4 regions of the Lysinibacillus sp. A4 genome follow, and region 1 is predicted to be linked to each of the others. Evidence: riboswitches for the same ligand, from Rfam matches in the RefSeq annotation. Region 1 holds a riboswitch; each other region holds the start of a gene.
The links. Region 1 has a riboswitch for cobalamin ahead of cobT (nicotinate-nucleotide--dimethylbenzimidazole phosphoribosyltransferase). Riboswitches for the same ligand answer to the same signal wherever they lie in the genome.
Positions count from the first base shown of each region.

Region 2: linked by a shared signal. The riboswitch ahead of NY607_RS10850 ((2Fe-2S) ferredoxin domain-containing protein) and the one ahead of cobT (nicotinate-nucleotide--dimethylbenzimidazole phosphoribosyltransferase) in region 1 are both predicted to bind cobalamin.
Region 3: linked by a shared signal. The riboswitch ahead of NY607_RS00165 (ABC transporter substrate-binding protein) and the one ahead of cobT (nicotinate-nucleotide--dimethylbenzimidazole phosphoribosyltransferase) in region 1 are both predicted to bind cobalamin.
Region 4: linked by a shared signal. The riboswitch ahead of NY607_RS22525 (FecCD family ABC transporter permease) and the one ahead of cobT (nicotinate-nucleotide--dimethylbenzimidazole phosphoribosyltransferase) in region 1 are both predicted to bind cobalamin.

Region 1 is NZ_JANWTB010000002.1:233,441-237,123, forward strand. It holds gene NY607_RS05245 (trimeric intracellular cation channel family protein) at 1-13, shown strand, start outside; gene cobT (nicotinate-nucleotide--dimethylbenzimidazole phosphoribosyltransferase) at 65-1,120, opposite strand; cobalamin riboswitch at 1,213-1,388, opposite strand; gene NY607_RS05255 (ABC transporter ATP-binding protein) at 1,485-3,179, opposite strand; gene NY607_RS05260 (ABC transporter A family member) at 3,219-3,683, opposite strand, start outside.
Region 2 is NZ_JANWTB010000004.1:436,063-439,745, reverse strand. It holds gene cbiQ (cobalt ECF transporter T component CbiQ) at 1-117, opposite strand, end outside; gene NY607_RS10860 (energy-coupling factor ABC transporter substrate-binding protein) at 123-395, opposite strand; gene NY607_RS10855 (energy-coupling factor ABC transporter permease) at 399-1,145, opposite strand; cobalamin riboswitch at 1,295-1,479, opposite strand; cobalamin riboswitch at 1,730-1,911, shown strand; gene NY607_RS10850 ((2Fe-2S) ferredoxin domain-containing protein) at 2,058-2,429, shown strand; gene cobJ (precorrin-3B C(17)-methyltransferase) at 2,434-3,683, shown strand, end outside.
Region 3 is NZ_JANWTB010000001.1:27,470-31,152, forward strand. It holds gene NY607_RS00165 (ABC transporter substrate-binding protein) at 24-1,016, opposite strand; cobalamin riboswitch at 1,180-1,366, opposite strand; gene NY607_RS00170 (elongation factor G) at 1,549-3,486, shown strand; gene NY607_RS00175 (hypothetical protein) at 3,604-3,683, opposite strand, start outside.
Region 4 is NZ_JANWTB010000016.1:43,052-46,734, reverse strand. It holds gene dapF (diaminopimelate epimerase) at 1-368, opposite strand, end outside; gene NY607_RS22530 (heme ABC transporter ATP-binding protein) at 421-1,212, opposite strand; gene NY607_RS22525 (FecCD family ABC transporter permease) at 1,218-2,264, opposite strand; cobalamin riboswitch at 2,412-2,599, opposite strand; gene NY607_RS22520 (biotin transporter BioY) at 2,754-3,350, shown strand; gene NY607_RS22515 (YdhK family protein) at 3,453-3,683, shown strand, end outside.

The sequences.
Region 1 (3,683 bases):
AAATCGTGCATAGATACCATTCAGCCAATGACCAAAAATTAAGTCATTGGCTGTTTTATTGTTTTTATCTTTTTAACAACTGCATTGATTCTTCTAAAGTCACCATGTTTTTCATCATCGAGCAAGCTGCATCTAAAATAGGAAAGGCTAAGGCTGCTCCAGAACCTTCGCCTAAACGCATATTCATGTGCAACATTGGTTCAATGCCTAGTAAGGCAGCGGCAATTTTTGCCCCTGGTTCCTCTGAAGCATGGGAAGGAATGATATAATCGATTACTTTTGGTTCGAGCTTATAAGCAATGAGGGCGGCTATAGTCGAAATAAATCCATCAATGACAACGGGTTTACGATGGGCAACTGCACCAAGAATAATACCTGTCATCGCCCCTATCTCTAACCCTCCAACCTTAGCCAGAACATCAATAACATCATTTGGATTAGGCTTATTTAAGGTAATTGCTTTTTCAATAACTGCCGCTTTATAGGCAATGCCTCCTTGGCCTACTCCTGCACCAAACCCCGTTACTTCGATAGGGTTGCATCCTGTCAAAACAGCTAATATCGCAGCACTTGGTGTTGTATTGCCGATGCCCATTTCTCCAGTCCCAAGTACATCAGCACCTTTTATGATTTCCTCAGTGGCCACACGGATTCCTACTTCTATCGATTGAATGGCTTCTTGTTTGGTCATAGCGGGACCTTGTGCCATGTTATCTGTACCATATTTAATTTTATGAATAAGGACACCTGCATCAAGTGGAATATCTCCTTTTACCCCAACATCTACTGTGACCACCTTTGCATTGGTAATGCCAGCAATCGCACAAACGCCTGTACCCCCCTTAGGAAAATTTAATGTTTGAAAGACCGTAACATCTTGTGGATTCGTGGTTACACCTTCCTCGCAAACACCATGATCTGCAGCACAGACAATCATCACTTTTTTGTCGACCATCGGATATAAATGTCCTGTTATACCAGAGAGCTGTACGGCAAGTGATTCTAGTTTACCCAAGCTACCTGGGGGCTTACAAAGCGCATCAATCCGCTTTCTGGCTTGCTCCATACTTTTCATATCAGCCCCCTGAATGTTTTGAATCGTGTCTTGTAATAATTGCATGATTATTTCTCCTCTCGTTCTCATTAAGACAAAATAAAAAGTCTGTAGTTTATTGTCATGACAAATAAACTACAGACTTTTCCATCATCTATATCTTCTAAAGCATGTAGGCAGGTCTCCTGGCTCAAGTTCAACACCTCATAGTACCTTCCCAGCAATTTGCTAGTGGCATACACTATGAAATTCCCTTATACAGTGGCGGGTCCGCTAAAGCTTTTCACTTTATTCCCTATTCTCCCTAGTGGGCACCTATTGCTTTTATGTAATTATGTTAAATCTACTTTACAACTTTTTTAGTGTCAAGAGGAAAAAATTTTTTGAGTGTTAACTTAGTAACACCACCTATTCAAACAATATAGGCTTATCAAGAGCTTGTAACAACTAATGAATCCCTCTCATTCACTTGATGCTTATCAACTTCAAAAATTTTATCTGCTTCACTTATTAAAACAGGGTGATGAGTAACCAATATAACAGTCTTTTGTTTTTCTTTATTTAAATATAAAAGTAATGTTTCTATATTTATTTGATTGTCTTTATCAAGCGCAGAAGTAATCTCGTCAAACAAATAGATATCCGCATCTCTTAGAAGCGATCTTGCTATTGAAAGTCTTTGCTGTTGCCCAGTAGATAATTCAAGCCCGTTATGCCCTATAAGAGTTTCAAATTTATAGTCCAACGTTTCTATATATGAATAAATGTTAACCATTTTACAAATTTGAATTAATTCTTCGTCCGTTGCATTCGGCTTTGCTAATAACAAATTTTCCCTTATTGTCCCTGTCATTATAAAATGCTCTTGCGTTACCAAACATACCCTTTTTCTATAAACATCAATAGGAATATATCTAATATTTTGATTGGATAGAAATATTTCACCCTGATAATTAATGTATAAACCTGATAATATATTCAATAATGTCGATTTACCTGATCCGCTTTCTCCCTTAATCAATACAATTTTCTTCAAAGGTATTTGGAGATTTATATTTTCTAAAACTGGAGATAATGCATTAGTATAGGTAAAGCTTACATTCCGTAATACTATTTTATCTTTTCTAAAATGATGCGAAGAATTTACATAGTCAGGTACTTCTAATTTCTTTAGATGATATTTATTGTCTTGCATTAAGTTTTTTACTCTATTTACAGACACAATTGCTTCTTGTAAAAATGAATTTAGTTGAGAAAATCTTAAAAATGACTGACTAAAGTTATTGGCATAGGTAGTGAATGCTATTAATACTCCTAACGTGAGGCTTCCTTTATAAATAAAGTAGGCACCTATAATAAGGATAATCAAATAACTTGTAAAGTTTATTAATTCTATTATTGATGCTGATTTTATACTTAAACGCATTTTATCAAGAGTATTTTTGTATAATAAGGTAATTTTCTTTTGATAGTTATCTATTGCGTTTGTCTCAGTATTAAATATCTTAAATAATTTAAATGATGACAGTAATTCTCCCAAATAGGTTAAATAAGAATCTAAATCTTCTTTGATGGCAGTATCCATCATCCTTATTTTTCTTCCATAATATTTAAAAATGATAAGTGCTAAAGGACAAGCTATGAATAAAATACTAGCTAAAATAAAATTAAGATTTATCAATATTACTAACACAATTATTATGCTGATAAAATCTACAACAATATTTAAAAACTCTGATACTACTTCAGAAAATGCCTTTGTATCATTTTCTATTTTATTCATCAGTTCACCTTTTGCTTTTAATTGATACTCATCCATGTCCATAGCCATGATTCTTTTTATTATCTTTAACTTAATATCCATTTGTAGATAGCAGGCAAATTTCGTTAAATAATATTTTTGGATTACTTTAAAAAATAAATTAAAAAGAAACAAAAAAGCCATAAACACTATAATTATGAATGCTGAATTGAGGTCTTTTACTGTTATAGAATCAATAAATTTACCAAATAAAAGGGGGTGTACTATACTTAAAATCATAGAAATGCCCATCAAAATATTTACTTGAAATAATTTTGCTTTGTATGGCTTTGTATACTTAAATACCTCACCTAATATTTTCATGAAATAATACTCTGTCTCCCTAATTTAGTTAAGGTTTTCTTATAACCTTTTGATATACAGATAAGCATTTTTCGGTTCTTCCTGTAATATATGTAGAAACTTTTCCATATACGGATCTTTTTCATTACTTATGAACAAATTTTCTACTGACTTCTTTTTCGCCTCACTAAAGAGCATGCTTTTATTTGTGTATATAACCTTTTGCTCAATTGTTCTTTTTAAAACCTCATAGCAATTAGTTTGTTCCTTGTTTTCCCACTGTTCATTCATTAATGTATTTATCATGTCTTCTGTAATATTATAGCCATAGTTAAATTCAAAAAATTTATTAGAATACGGGCGTATTTCAATGATGTCGCCAGAGCTACTAATAATATTTTCTAAACTATTGTTATCTGGAAGGCTAAAAACCCTCGTTATTTTCAGCGTGTGATACGGAATGTTGTTGACACCAAAGCTCTCCATTATTTGAGTAATGTCTTTATAAACATTCGCATAATTCTT
Region 2 (3,683 bases), on a different contig from region 1:
TCGTTCATCTCTCATGATGAGCGTTATGAGAAGTAGTCCAAGTGAAAATATCATTTTTTCTAGCGGATGAACGGACGCTAGCTTATTCAGATAGGCATACTTATCAATGAGTAACATAATGGTTAACCTTCTTTGTGTTTGCCACGCATATAGCCGATGAAGTAGCCAATAAAGCCAGCTCCTATAGCTGCCTGTAGCACGAATAATAAGCTTTCGATTTCACCACTTGGTGGCTCCCATAGACTTTCAAACCATGGTTCATATTCCGCATTGATTTCACCAATAGCTGCTTCTGCTTCTCCATCAGCACCACCAAATTCAGCACCTTTTTGTATGAATAAGGGAATGATGGCTAACAACACAACAATTGCTAATAACAATAAATTTTTTTTCATTTGTTAATGTGCCTCCTTTGTTGAGAAAACACGTAACGTTTTTAATTCGCTAACATTGTATTTTTTCAAGAAATTCATCACAATGACCGTTAAAATTCCTTCACTCACTGCTAAAGGAATTTGAGTTAAGGCAAAAATACCTGCAAACTTTGTAAAGGATGCCATAAAGCCTCCAACCTCTGAAGGAAAGGCTAGTGCTAGTTGTACAGAAGTCACAATGTAGGTACCTAAATCACCAAGCATAGCTGCAAAGAATATGGCTAGTGAAAATGACAACCCTACTTTTTGAGCCCCTTTAAAGACAAAGTAAGCAATAAAAGGACCAACAATAGCCATAGAAAAGGCATTAGCCCCTAAAGTTGTAATTCCTCCATGAGCTAATAATAAAGATTGAAATAATAAAACGATTGTTCCAATTACACTCATTGCTAGAGGGCCAAAGAGTACTGTCCCAAGTCCTACACCAGTTGGGTGAGAGCAACTACCTGTAACTGAAGGGATTTTTAGGGCGGATAGCACAAAGGCAAAGGCTCCTGAAAGCCCCAAAAGCATTTTTGTTTCAGGATTTTCATCAATGGTTTTTCGAATAGAACGCAATCCTAGAATGATAAATGGGATAGAGATCACCCACCAAAAAATAGCCCATTCGATTGGTAAAAAACCTTCCATGATATGCATGGCAAAGGCACGTTTTGGCACGATTAAAAAGGCCAGTAAAAAATAACTAAGTTTCCACCATGATAATTTCAAAAAGCTTTCCTCCTAACTAATTAATAGATTTTTAGAATATTGCGTGCGTAATTAAAAAAAGCACTTCTCCTTAGGTGGAAAAGTGCATAGCTAAAAAAGCAAATAACAGTCTCATCTGCTAAGCCGCACACCTATCCTCGTAGGTTGAAACGATCACTTATTTTTCGGCAGGTCTCCTGGCTCTAGTTCAATGCTTTATAGGTCTTCCCATCCGTTGGACAGTGACATATTCTATAAAGCTCCCTATTACAGTGGCGGGACCGCGCCGGGCTCAAACCGGCTTCCCTTTTAAGCAAAATGACAAGCACTTTGCACCGAAAAACATTCAAATTGTGAGATTTCACGACAAAGTGTAACATGAATTTCCATAAATATGCTATACCTTTTATGAAATTTTTTAAATTAAAGGTCACAGTGAATATTCTGATAAAATTTTGTGCGCAAATTATATAGATTGTATAAATTTCATACCTAGTTCCATTCAAAATTGATAAATTTGTCATAAATTTTTAAAGAAATATTGAAATTTTAAAATAATAAGATATGATAAAGACAGTTTTCTATTTAAAATTCTAATAAAAATTTCATATAAAACGTCAATAAGTGCTCGAATAGCTCGAGATAATAGGGAAATTGGTGAAAATCCAATACAGCCCCCGCTACTGTAATAGCTGATGAAATCGCAAAGCCACTGGTACAAACTTGGGAAGGTGCGACAGTAAAATGAAGCTTAAGTCAGGAAACCTGCTTATTTGATTGTGCATGCAAACTTTTCGGAGGGAGAAGTTGAAGCGAAAGCGGGTACCTGTATTTCATTCTATTCGTTTTTATTTGGCTTCTACAAAACCTTTACTCTTCGTTATAGAGTAAAGGTTTTTCTTTTTCCAAAAAGCAAATGAGGGGAGACAGAAGATGACAACTTGGAATTTAGAGGGGATGAAAACACATCTCTTTATTTGCAATGGCAGTAGCTGCATGAAAAAGGATGGGGAGGAAATTACCTTAGCCATTCGAGATGAGATACAACGGCAAGCACTCGATCAGGAAATACATACGACAAGAACGCGCTGTAATGGACGCTGCAAGGATGCTTGTGTGGTAATCGCTTATCCTCAAGGAAACTGGTATCGTGTGCCATCAACAGAGCATGCTAGAACACTAGTACAAGATTTACATCATGAATCCTTATACAACGAACATGTCTTTACACTTCGTGAAGGTACATTACAGCGTACTGCTCAAACAACTGCCATTAAAGGGATCGAAAAGGTGAAAGAGGGGTAACAACATGGCGCAAAAAGGAAAAATTTTCGTAGTAGGCTTTGGACCTGGAGATTTTAAGCATATTACGACACGTGCAGTAGAGGCTTTACAACAAAGTGATATGATTATAGGCTATAAAACCTATGTAGAGCTGATTCAAGATTTAGTAAGTGCAAAATCGATTGTTAGTACAGGCATGACAGAAGAAGTGTCGCGTGCACAGGAAGCCGTTCGTCAAGCCGAAGCAGGGAGCATCGTCTCAGTAATTTCGAGTGGTGATGCAGGCGTCTATGGCATGGCAGGATTAGTCTATGAGGTGTTAATTGAGCTAGGCTGGACAGAAGCAACAGGAATTGAAGTTGAAATTGTTCCTGGGATTTCTGCGATTAATTCATGCGCTAGCATACTTGGTGCACCTATTATGCATGATGCTTGTACAATCAGTTTGAGTGACCATCTAACACCTTGGAATTTAATTGCAAAGCGTGTCGAGGCAGCTGCAATGGCGGACTTTGTCATTGCTTTATACAATCCTAAAAGTGGACGTCGAACAAGACAAATTGTCGAGGCTCAACGAATACTCTTAGAATATCGTTCGCCAGACACACCAGTTGGGCTTGTGAAAAGTGCCTATCGAGAACGTCAAGAAGTGACCATGACAACACTAGCAGAAATGCTAGAACATGATATTGGTATGTTGACAACTGTCATTATCGGGAATTCGTCAACATTTTTCTATGACAATAAGATGATTACGCCCCGCGGTTACCAACGTAAATATACCCTGGGTGAAGAGAAACAGCCATTACGTCCACATCAACGTTTACGCGAAGAAAATGAACCTTGGGCAATGAACCAAGAGACGGGAACAGCGCGAAATGACTTTACGGCTGACCCTAATGCAGGGCGCTTTAATAAACCCAGTATAGCCGCTACGCCAAAGCCGAAAAAAACAGCTCTTGAAATGGCTACAGCGGCACTTGCAATGGTAAAAGGGACAAGCGCAGTCAAAGTAACACCGAAGCTTGTACAGCAAAAAATAGAATCTATTTTTGAATTAGCAGTAAGTCCTGGTGTAGCCAATAAGTTTTTTACTCCCCAGCAAATGATGATGTTAGCGGAGGTCGTTGGGGATGAGGGGACGATGGAATACACACCAGATCATCAAATTCATTTGAAAATACCAACGACTGCCCCTGAACAGATCACAGAGAAATTACAGGAAGTAGGGTTTTTATTATCCCCGATTGGTGATGTGTTATCACTGAAGGCTTG
Region 3 (3,683 bases), on a different contig from region 1:
AGCAAAACGCTAGCTCGAATGGATTAAAAGTTTTCAGGATAGAAGCCCTTTGCTAAAATTTCAATGGCCTCTGCCGCACGAACCCCTTCAGACGCTGCTGAAAGTGGCAGGATGACAAAGCGCTCATTTTTGACCGCTTCCATCTCCTTTAAGGCTGGATCATTTTTTAAGAATTGGATCTTTTGGTCTGCCGTTGTTTCACCGTAATCAATCACGACAACTACCTCTGGGTTGCGGTCTACTGCATCTTCCTTCGACACAGTTGTCCAGCCTGATTCCACATCACCAAAGATATTTTGTCCACCCGCGATTGTCACAAGCTCATTCATAAAGTTTTGACCAGCTGTAAATACATCCTTTTCACCGCTATCAAACACAAGAACACGTAATTTTTCGCTATCTTTTGGTAATTTAGCTTGTACTGCCTCTACATCTTTCGTCATTTGCTCAATTAAAGCTTCGCCACGATCCTCAATACGGAAAATCTTCGCGATATTGCGAATATCAGTGAAAATATCCTCTATTGTTGGCTTTGTCATGTTGGAAGCCGTATGTAAATACGTATGGATGCCTAATTCTTCAAGCTCTTCTGGTGTGCCTACACCCTTTTCGCCAAAGCCACTTTTCCAGCCTGCATATAGGAAATCTGCCTCGGCATCAATGACTTGCTCCTTCGTTGGGTATTGATCGGAAAGAACAGGGACTTTATCGTATGCCTCTTGCAGTGGTTCATAGATTTTATCATCTAAGTAAGCTGTCCCTACCATAGAATCCTCTAAACCAAGTGCTAGCATGATTTCTGTCACATGCTGATTTAAGCTAATCGCTTTTGTTGGTGCTTCCGTATATGTTTGCGTTGTGTCATTATTTTCAATGGTTACTTCTGCTGCCGCCTCAGATGGCTCAACCTTTTCACCTTGTGCAGCTGATTCCGTTTTGTCCTTTGCGTTACAAGCCCCTAAAACAGCGACCAAGGCAATGATCATCATCAGCCATATACTTTTCCATTTCTTCATGTCCTTTTCTCCTTTGCTGTTAAAATATAGAAAGAAATCAGAGACTTCTTTACTACTAAGGTAGTTGGAAGGGCATAAAAAAACCCTCTTGTCGCCAAGAGAGTAGCATAGTGAAATAACGGTATCATTACCTTCATCACTATCCCCATCCTCGTGGTTCTTAGTCAAAAAATACATACTGGCAGGTATCCTGGCTTAGGTTCATCATCTATACGCCTTCCCATAGTTTCACTACAGTGGCATGCTGTATAGACTCCCCATTTACAGTTGCGGGACAGCATCGGAATTGCACCGATTTCCCTTTTAAGCAAATGACAAATGCCATTTGCACCAATACGTTCTATAATGGTCAATACTATTGATAGACTAGCAGAAGAAAATTTATCGCGCAATCAGTAGTATGACACTAAAAGTATAATCATCATTATATTAGCACTATTTTGACATAAAGACGAACTATTTTACAAGAAATATAGAAGCTAGTATTCTGTTACAATAAAAAGATAGCATTCTATAGAAACGAGGATTTCTTATGTACAAAACGATCGGTGTACTTGCGCACGTGGATGCAGGAAAAACGACCTTCTCTGAGCAAGTACTTTTTCATACAAATAGTATTCAAGCACGGGGGCGTGTTGATCATCAGGATACCTTTCTTGATCATCATGAGCTAGAGCGCAGACGAGGCATTACGATATTTGCCGAGCAAGGGCGCATGAATATTGGCGATGATACATACACATTGATTGATACGCCAGGGCATGTCGATTTCTCCCCTGAGATGGAGCGTGCCATTCGTGTGATGGATTATGCCATTATTATCATTAGCGCTGTCGAAGGGATACAGGGCCATACAGAAACAGTGTGGCAACTTTTACGTCAATACCATGTCCCTACCTTCTTCTTTATCAACAAAATGGATCGTGAGGGTGCCAATATGAAGGCTGTCATCAGACAGCTTCGCAAAGATTGCTCTCAGCATGTATTGTTCATCGATGAGCCACTGCGAGCAGACTATGTATCAAATAATATTATGGAATGGCTGGCGGAGCGCGACGAAAAATTGCTTGATGCCTTTCTAAATGAGTCATTGGAGCATGAACAGTGTCTTGCTCAATTAAAGGAAATGATTAAAAATGAAGGTGCCTTCCCTTGCTTTGCTGGCTCGGCCTTAAAGGATGAGGGCATTCAGGAATTTCTTGACCAGCTCCCGCTGTTAACGGCTTCCCATTTTGACAAGGATGCCCCGTTTGAGGGTGAGGTTTTTAAGATTCGTCATGATGGGCACCAGCGTTTAACCTTTATGAAGGCAACCAAGGGCTCGTTGCATGTACGAGATGAATTTTCATTTGACGAAGTAACAGAAAAAGTGACCGAAATTCGCCTTTATAACGGCAGTCGCTTTGAGACCGTTCAACAGGTAGAGGCAGGAGAAATTTTCGCTGTCAAAGGACTGAGCCAGGCAAACATTGGGGATCGAATCGGTACAACGATGCTATCACAGCCCTATGAGCTTGTCCCAACCTTACAGGCAAAGGTTCAATATGAGGGTGATCAGCATATCAAGGAAGTGCTACAGATTTTCCGTTTACTCGAAGCAGAAGAACCGTCCTTGCGTGTGGTCTGGCAGGAAAAATTTCAGGAAATCCATGTGCATATTATGGGTGCCATTCAATTGGAGGTCCTGACTGAGGTATTAATGACGCGTTTTTCATTAGCTGTCTCCTTTGGTGAACCGCAAATTTTATACATGGAAACCATTGCGACGACCGTAACGGGCTATGGTCATTTCGAGCCCCTCAAGCATTATGCAGAAGTTCATTTATTAATGGAGCCAAATCCACGTGGAACAGGTAATACCTTCACCAATGCCTGTCATGCCGATCATTTATCTGTAGGCAATCAGCGCCTTGTTGAAAAGCATCTGTTTGAGCGTGACCATCATGGGCTACTGACAGGCTTCCCTGTAACAGATATTCATTTTACACTTCTAACAGGTCGCGGGCACAATGAACATACATCGGGGGGAGATTTCCGTGAAGCCAGTTTCCGTGCCCTGCGTCAGGGGCTGGAGCAGGCACAAAATGTCCTACTTGAACCCTATTATCGCTTTAAAATGAAAGCTTCAAATGACTTTATCGGTCGTATGATGACTGATATTCAGCAAGCAGCAGGCACGTTCGATGACCCGATTTTATCCGAAACGGATGTTATCCTAACAGGTCGTGCACCTGTTGCCACTTTAATGAGCTACAGTACAACCTTTGCCGCCTATACAAATGGGAAAGGTGCACTCACACTCCAATTTGATGGCTATGATGTGTGCCATAATACAGAGGATGTGATTGCACAGATTGGCTATGATAAAAATGCCGATCTTGAGTATAGTTCCTCTAGTATCTTTTGTGCAAAGGGCAAAGGATATTCGGTTCCATGGCAAGAAGCACAGGCAGCCATGCATTGCCTGTAGGATGGGATGAGCCTGCTCGCTTCGGGTATTTCCGCGGGTATTTCTTTCTTGGGCATAAATATATCTCTACCCTGCCATAAGATATTACAAGCCCTCCAAAAAATGGAGGGCTTGTTTTTATAGTGCACTGACAGCTTTCTTTGTTGGATTGTCCAACAAATATGCGGGTTCAACTATTACATAGTCATGCTTGTTCG
Region 4 (3,683 bases), on a different contig from region 1:
TCGACAATCACTTCTATTACACGATTGTCTTGCACCACTACCTGTGCCAGCATAATCCTGGATTTCGTTTCAATCGTAATTAGCTCTTGTCGTACAATATGACGTTCAAAAATATACTTAGCAACACAGCGAAGACCGTTACCACAATTTGTCCCCTCAGATCCATCTTTATTAAATACACGCATACCACAGTCAGCAATTTTAGAGGGTTGGATAATAATCAATCCATCTGAGCCAATACCAGTATGGACATTGGCCATTTTTTGAGCCAATACACAAAAGATATCTTCCTTGTAATCATGTTGGAAAAGATCAAGATAGATATAGCTGTTGCCAATACCATGCATTTTCGTAAAGGCTATTTGCATACAGTCACTCCTTAAAGGATGTTTTATGTATCTAATAGAAGATGACACTTTTCTATATTTGGCTAACCCCCTTCGTGAACTGTTCAGGAACATATGTAAGATACGGCTTCCCTGTCATTGGATGGATTTGAATATCCGCAAAAACACCAAATACATCTTGCAGCACTGTTGGCGTAAGTACTTCCTCTGGTGTACCATGACAAACTATTCGCCCTTGCTGTAAAACGTAAATTTGATCGCAATACATAGCAGCAATATTCAAATCATGTAAAGCTGCTACTACGGTTAAATGCAAAGTCTGAATTAAATCCATAAGTTGAAGTTGATGTTGAATATCTAAATGATTCGTCGGCTCATCTAATATTAATATCTGTGCTTGTTGAGCGAGTGCCCTTGCAACCATGACACGCTTTTTCTCGCCACCAGAAAGCGAACTAAAGCTTCGTTTCTCTAAATGCGATATGCCCGTTTGCTTAAGAGCCTCTTTAACAATTTGAAAATCTTTCTCTTGATCAAGCTCTAACAGCTTTTTATGTGGGGTTCTTCCCATACTGACTAAATCATGCACAGTGAAATCAAATAATACGGGTGTCTCTTGGCTTACAACAGCCAAATTTTTCGCAATTGCTTTACTTGATTGCTTTAATATATCTTGCTCATTTAATACTACCGATCCACTTTCAGGTTTTAGGAGACGATACATATTTTTTAACAATGTTGATTTTCCGCTCCCATTAGGACCAATTAATCCAACAAATTGCTTTTCTTTTATTTGAATGCTTACATCATGCAGTATACGCTGATCGTAAATGGAGAATGATACTTGTTTCGCTTCTAATGTCATGGAAGTTAATCTCCTTCACCGAAAGAATAGTTGTTACGACGGAGAAGCCAAATGAAAAATGGTCCTCCACAAAAAGCTGTAATAATACCAATTGGCATTTCCTGAGGAGCAATAATAATTCGAGCAAAGGCATCTGCCCACACTAAGAATATTCCACCTATTAAAGCACTGATAGGTATTACGTATTTATAGTTTGAGCCCACAATTAAACGCACAATATGGGGAATAATTAATCCCACAAATCCTATAGAACCACTAACTGCGACAAGCACACCTGTTAATAGAGATACTAGTAGTATTAACTGAATACGGAATTGCTGAAGATTAACGCCTAATGTCACTGCCGCCTCTTCTCCTAGTAATAATAAATTTAAATTGCGATAGTGTAGCCACAGTAGCCCAAATACAATAAAGAATACGAAAGCTGGAATCACAATATTATTCCATTTGGCTCCAGCTAAACTACCTAGCATCCAAAACATAACAGCCTTTAAGGCCCCTTCTTGCTTTGACATCATTAAAATAAAGTTAGAGATAGCCGTTAAGATAAAGGACACAGCCATGCCTGCCAATAGCAAGCGGAAAATAGAGACACGTCCCCCAACACGTGATAAGAAAAAGACAAGTGCAATGGCAAGTAATGAACCAAGGAATGCGGATACTGAAAGAGCGTAAATACCTAAAAATGAAAAGGCTCCTAAAATAATCACAGAAGTAGCGCCGACAGCTGCCCCTGAAGAAATCCCTAGAATATACGGGTCTGCAATAGAATTACGTACTAGTGCCTGAATGGCTGCCCCTGCAATAGCTAACCCCGCTCCTACTATCGCTGCTAGCAAAACACGAGGTGCTCTTATTTGCCAGATGATGATTTCCTGAGAGCGACTCCAATCTTGCTCGATCGAATTTTGTATAAAAGGAATTTTAGAAAGAATAACTTTCCATACATATAGCGGTGTAACTGAAACTGAGCCAACCATTACAGCAAAGGTCATTGAAACAATTAATACCATGAAAAGTACGAAGGAAAATAACATAAATTTTTTATTCATCTGTTTTAAACTCCTACTGAATATATTGATGAATGAAGCAATAAAAAAAGGTATCCCATGCGAAAATGCGCATAGAAATACCCTAGATTAAACAAAGTCAGAAAAATATCCAGCTATTGTCCGTATTGCTTGCATCCTCGTGGGCATTACAGGTATTACTAAATGGCAGGTCTCCTGGCTTCGATTCACTATCCTATAATTGCCTTCCCATTCTTAAACAGTGGCAAATCATATTATAGGATTCCTCGTTACAGTTGCGGGACAGCGTCGGACTTCCACCGACTTCCCTTTTAAGTGACATTTAAAAATGTCACACCAATAGTATTTGAAGTTATAAAATGGTGACGGTTCTATCATACATTTTTATAGATAGATAGTCTACTTCAATTTAATTCAGCAATTGAGTTAACTTAAATAAACAATAAAGTTGACACAAATACATTCGTTTTTTACACTAGCAGTAATAACTTATAAAGCGAGGTGAAATTCATGGCAACTGTTACACAACATAGTCACCATAAGTTAAGAACTGTTGACATTACCTACATTGGGTTATTTTCAACGCTAATGATGGTGGGTGCTAATATCACTTCCTTTGCACCTTTTATGGTAGTTGGTGGTGTACCCATTACGCTTCAAACCTTCTTTGCAATTTTAGCAGGGCTTATTCTTGGTAGTAGAAAAGGTGCGCTCGCCTGCACAATTTATATGTGCGTAGGATTGGCAGGAGCCCCTGTCTTTGCTCGTTTCGGTGGTGGAATTGGCCAAATTTTAAGCCCTACCTTTGGGTTTATTATTACATTTATATTAGCTGCATTTGTTGCAGGATTGATCGTAGAACGAAGCGGGACAAAGAAAAGTTTTATCGTAGCTGCTTTGGTAGCAACGGCTATAAATTATTTGATAGGAACAAATTGGATGTTTTTTGCCTATAAGCTTTGGGCAAGTGCGCCAGAGAATTTTTCATATAAGCTCGCTTGGCTTTGGATGATTCCTCCACTACCAAAAGATATTATTTTAGCTATTTTTGCTGGTATCTTCGCCTATAGATTACAAAAAACATTGAAGATTATGCCCATTCAATAGTATATCTCCCCCTACTTGTGCTAGATATTTTTCATAGGTCATATCCATCGTTTCTGCACATTTATTTGCTACCTTAAGAGCAAATAATGAGGAGGATATCATATGAAATTCAATAAAAGATGGTCAGTCGGACTATTATCAGTGGTCACTCTAATTAGTTTAACGGCTTGTACAGAGGAGCAAACAAAACCTGCGTCCACTTCTAATGAAACTGCTGAAAAAATGGATCATTCTACAATGAACCATTCAAGTTCTGGCCATGTACCAGTAACGTTAAAAAATGCTGAAAACCCGAAATTTCCTGTAGGGGGCACAGCCATTATTACAGATGGA